2 regions of the Variovorax defluvii genome follow, and region 2 is predicted to be linked to the other one. Evidence: riboswitches for the same ligand, from Rfam matches in the RefSeq annotation. Region 2 holds a riboswitch; the other holds the start of a gene.

Region 1 (2,388 bases), on a different contig from region 2:
GCGAGCTTGTCGTAGGCGGTCTTGTCGAGCAGGGCTTCGAACTGCGAGGCGTCGGCGATCTTCAGCTTGAAGAACCAGCCCTCGCCCTCGGGTGCGCTGTTGGCGAGCGAGGGGTCGGCGCGCAGCGCCTCGTTGACCTCGGTGATCTCGCCCGCGATGGGCATGTACACGTCGGCCGCGGCCTTGACCGACTCGACCACGCCGGCGACCTCGCCCTGCGCGTAGCCCTGGCCCACCTGCGGCAGGTCGACGAAGACCACGTCGCCCAGCGCATCCTGCGCATGGAGGGTGATGCCGACGGTGGCGGTGTCGCCCTCGGCTTTCACCCACTCGTGGTCCTTGGTGTACTTGATGGTCATGGAATGGCTCCTAGGGAAAGAAACAGGAATGGCTCAACCGCGGTAGTAGTGAGGCGGCACGAAGGGCATCGTGCTCACCTCCATGGGCACCGGCCTGCCGCGCACGATGGCCTGGATGCGGGTGCCGAGCCCGGCGTAGGCCAGGGCGACGTAGCCCATCGCGATCGGGCGGTCCACGGTGGGGCCGAGCAGGCCGCTGGTCACCTGGCCGATGGCATGGCCCTCGAAGGACTGCAGCGGGGTGCCCTCGCGCACCGGCACCCGCTCCAGCGCGACCAGGCCGACGCGCTTGCGCTTCAGCGTGTCGTGGTCGAGATGGCCGGCGGCGCCGTCGGCCGCGGTGAGCTGGGCCAGCACCTTCGCCGCGCCCGGAAAGCCGCCTTCGCGTGCGCCGCCGCTGCGGCGCACCTTCTGGATCGACCAGGTCAGCGCTGCCTCGACCGGCGTGGTCGTGGTGTCGATGTCGTTGCCGTAGAGGCACAGGCCGGCTTCGAGCCGCAGCGAGTTGCGCGCGCCCAGGCCGATGGGCTGGACCTCGGGCTGCGCCAGCAGCAGGCGGGCGAGGGCCTCGGCGTCCTGCGCGGCGACGGAGATCTCGAAGCCGTCCTCGCCGGTGTAGCCGCTGCGGGTGGCGAAGGCGGCGATGCCGCCGATCTGCAGCTTCCCGCCGGTCATGAAGACGAATTTCTCGCTGCCGGGAGACAGGCGCGCCATCACGGCGGTGGCCTGCGGCCCCTGCAGCGCCAGCAGCGCCTGGTCGGGCAGGGGCTGCACCTGGCAGCGCTGGCCGATGCGGGCCTGGATGTGGGCGATGTCGCTGGCCTTGCAGGCGCCGTTGACGATCACGAAGATCGAGTCGCCGCCCTCGTTGAAGAACATCAGGTCGTCGAGGATGCCGCCCTGCTCGTCCAGCAGCAGCCCGTAGCGCTGCTTGCCCGGCGCGAGTCCCATCACGTCCTGCGGCATCAGGGTCTCGAAGACGGCGGCGGCATCGGGGCCGGACAGGCGCAGCTGGCCCATGTGCGAGATGTCGAACAGGCCGGCGGCCGTGCGCGTGTGGCGGTGCTCGGCCATCAGGCCGGCGGGGTACTGGACCGGCATCGAATAGCCGGCGAAAGGCACCATGCGGGCGCCCAGTTCGAGGTGCAGGGCGTGAAGCGGGGTCTTTTGCAGATCGGTGTCGGAAGCGGAGGCCAAGGTACTCTCCATGGGGGCAGTCCGGATCCATGGCCGAAGCCATGGGCCACCCCTGCTGTCCGCTTTACCTGAGAGATTCGCCCCACGATCGGGGTTTGCTCCTTCGGTGGACGGCCTGTGCGCGAACGCCGCGGCCGCCTCTCTCCAGCAAGGAAACGCCCGGGGTCAGCGGGCGCCTCGTCAGTCCTTTTGCCTGAGCGTTCGGGCCCGTGACTTCGGGGCCCTGCGCCTTCGGCGGCCCTGCATCGCAGAGCGCTCTCCTGACCGGGCGAGTGTACGGGAAAGCCGTGCCGGAATCGTGAGCGCCTGTGTCAGGAACGCTCGAGGCGCATGCGGCGCAGAAGGAATTTCTCCCACAGCTTGTCCGCCAGGAACTGCATGGAGCGCCGCACGTGCTCGCGCGCGTTGCGCGCGTCGTAGGGCGAGCGGATGTCGGCGCCCAATTGCCGGGCACGCACGCTGAGCATGCTTTCCGACAGGCAGCAGCGCGCCTTCATGCGCAGGTCCTCGAAGTTGTGCGTGCCGAGCGGGCTGGCCTTGTGCCATTCGTGGTCCCACTTGAAGCGCCGCTTCTTGTCGTGGCTTTCCCGCTCGTCGCCGATCAGCCAGGCGGACACGAAATCGACGTACGCCGCGTCCACGTGCTCGCGGAACAGCCCCCGGCCGGCTTCGTAGCGCTCGTTCACCAGCGAATCGAGCAGGGCGTTGTCGGGCGAGAGCGTGCCCAGCTTGCGGCGCAAGGTGTCGTTCATCGCGAAACAGTAGGTCGCCACCCATTCGAGCAGCGGCCCCAGCGGCGTCATGGTCGAGCGCGGGAAGTCGTTGATCTCGC
Region 2 (2,388 bases):
GCGGATGTGCAGGCGGCCCTGCCGGTCGTGCAGCATCATGCGCGGCGCGCGCGTGGCATCCAGGATCGGCAAGGTCAGGATGTACTCCCGTTGGAAGTCGAGCGGCATCGGGATGCCCAGCTTCTCCGAGTGGACGACGCTGGAGGCCCCCAGGGCCAGGACGTAGGCCTGCGCCTCGAGCCTGACGCGGCGGCCGGACGCGTCCAGGGCCTCGACGTGGTCGACCCGGCCGGATCGTTCCTCGATGGAGAGCACCTGGTGCCGCGTCAGGAAACGCACACCTGCCGCGCGGCAAAGGAACACCAGGCTGGCGGCGAACTGAGCCGGATCGCGCGAGGCCGCGTCGTCGGTCGCGTGGGCGGCGCCGGCCACCGCGACACGCGTCGCCTGCAGGGCCGGTTCCAGGTCCAGTGCTTCGGCGGTCGACAGCAGTCGTTCCTCGCAGCCCAGCGCATGCCAGCGGGGCTGGCCGCTCATCCGGTTCTGGAAGGCGCGCTCGTCGGTGTACAGGCTCAACAGGCCCGCGCCGCGCGCGCCGGTGGGCACACCTACCTCGTCGCGCAGGGCGCGCGCGCTCGCGCGGCTGTAGGCACCGAAGCGCACCAGGTGTTCGAGCGGCTTCTGGTGCGACGACGGGCCGAAGGCGCCGTCCAGAACCCGGTTGATGCGGCGGCGCACATGGCGGCCCAACGCTTGCCAGCCGAGGTGTTCCGCTTGGCGCGCCGCCACCTGCTGCAGCAGGCGCGCGGCGTCCGGGTCCGGGGTCGTCTCGACCAGGCCACGGGCCTTGGCCGCCGGTGTGGCATGACGGTCGACCACGATCACTTCATGGCCCAGTTGCTGAAGGTAGTGGGCCGATGTGACGCCGAGCAGTCCGGCGCCCAGTACGAGCACGCGCATGTCCTGATCCTTATGGGATGACATGAACGGCGGGACGCGGGGCCTGGGATGCAGGCGCCCCGACCCGGGTTCCAGGTTGCCGCTCCCCCTGTCCTTGGTGCCTGAGAGATTCACCCGTCGCGGTCTCGCGGCGAATTTGCTCCTTCGGCGCATCACCCGCGGTGATGGCTCTCCAGTCGGCGATTGACGAAAGAGGCAGAGGATGAACCGTGGCGGTTCACCGGCCGGCGTCCATGGGAGATTCGCGCCTGCGGTGGGATGGCGGCGCCATCCGCTTGACTGCCGAGCCCGCAATTCTAGCTGCAACCGGTTTCATTGGCCATTCGTCAAGAGCGCCGCAGCCGCGTGAACAGTTCGAACTCCCAGTTGCGCATCCCCAAAAGCAATGTGTAGCCCTCGCGCTCCTTGGACGAAAGCTTCTGGTCGGTCTGATGCTGCTGGGCGAAGTCCTGCGCAACCCGCTGCAGACGGTCCAGGAAGGCCGGCGCCAGCGACTTGCTGATCGAGCCATGCACCAGCAGCAGGCCCTCGGCCGGTCCGTCGAAGCCGCCGCGGTAGTAGTCGAGCACCACGTTCTCGCGGAAGAAGTCCATCACCGGCCCGTGCGGACGCCACCGGAAGGTCTTGGCGAGCTTGAGCCGGTAGCGGTTGAGTGGGCGCAGCTCGATGATGCCGATGCGGTCCAGTTGCGCCAGGTAGCCGATGCATTCCGCCTCGGTGATGCGGTAGGCGGCTACGATCTGCTCCAGCGTCCATTGGCTCAGCACACAGATGGCCATCAGCAGCAGCTTCTTGTCCTTGACGACCGCCTTTTCCTGCTCGAGCGTGAGTTCCTTGAGCAAGGGCTGGGCGTCGGCGACGCGCCGCGCCAGTTCGGCAAAGTCGATCTTCAGGGCGCGGCAGATCGCGTCCACGCGTGTCAAGGGCATGTCGCCCTTGGCCAGCATGCGCTTGACGCTCGACTCGGCCATGTTCAGCGACTTGGCCAGGTCCGCATAGGTCATGCGGGCTGTTTTGAGTTCATTCTTGAGGGCCTGGATCAGATCGACGGTCGTGCTCATGGGGCGGGTATTGGTTCTTGATACCGATGGGCGTGAGAAAGTACTCCGTATCGATTCTCGATGCCTCCCGAGCCGATGACAACCTACATTCCGCCGCACCGCATCTCACCCCGGAGCCGCAATGTCCTTGTCATCCTTGTCCCGTCGCGAGCGTGCCCTGTTGTTCTTCTTTCTCGCATTGCTGCTGGCCGCGTTGTTCGGACCCGGACTCACGCCCGGGGACATGGGCGGCGCGACCTTCGCCGACGACCGTGGCTGGCAGAACCTGCCGCATGCCATGGACGTGCTGAGCAACCTGCCCTTCGCGGCGCTCGGGGTGTGGGGGCTGCGCTGGCTGCACTGGCATGACCGGACGCACGAGGATGTCCAGAACGCCGTGCCGCACCGGCTCCTCGCCCAGCCGCCTGTCAACCTGCTGGACTGTGCC

What was found. A riboswitch is a leader RNA that binds a small molecule or an ion and turns the genes downstream of it on or off. The one in region 2 is predicted to bind glycine.
Region 1: linked by a shared signal. The riboswitch ahead of gcvT (glycine cleavage system aminomethyltransferase GcvT) and the one ahead of ABEA07_RS25985 (FAD-dependent oxidoreductase) in region 2 are both predicted to bind glycine.

Annotation. Positions count from the first base shown of each region.
Region 1 is NZ_BAABGJ010000015.1:210,482-212,869, reverse strand. Features, by position in the region: gene gcvH (glycine cleavage system protein GcvH) at 1-359, opposite strand, end outside; gene gcvT (glycine cleavage system aminomethyltransferase GcvT) at 393-1,568, opposite strand; glycine riboswitch at 1,602-1,714, opposite strand; glycine riboswitch at 1,728-1,829, opposite strand; gene ABEA07_RS09950 (hypothetical protein) at 1,868-2,388, opposite strand, start outside.
Region 2 is NZ_BAABGJ010000081.1:88,608-90,995, reverse strand. Features, by position in the region: gene ABEA07_RS25985 (FAD-dependent oxidoreductase) at 1-900, opposite strand, end outside; glycine riboswitch at 979-1,086, opposite strand; gene ABEA07_RS25980 (helix-turn-helix domain-containing protein) at 1,227-1,961, opposite strand; gene ABEA07_RS25975 (hypothetical protein) at 2,083-2,388, shown strand, end outside.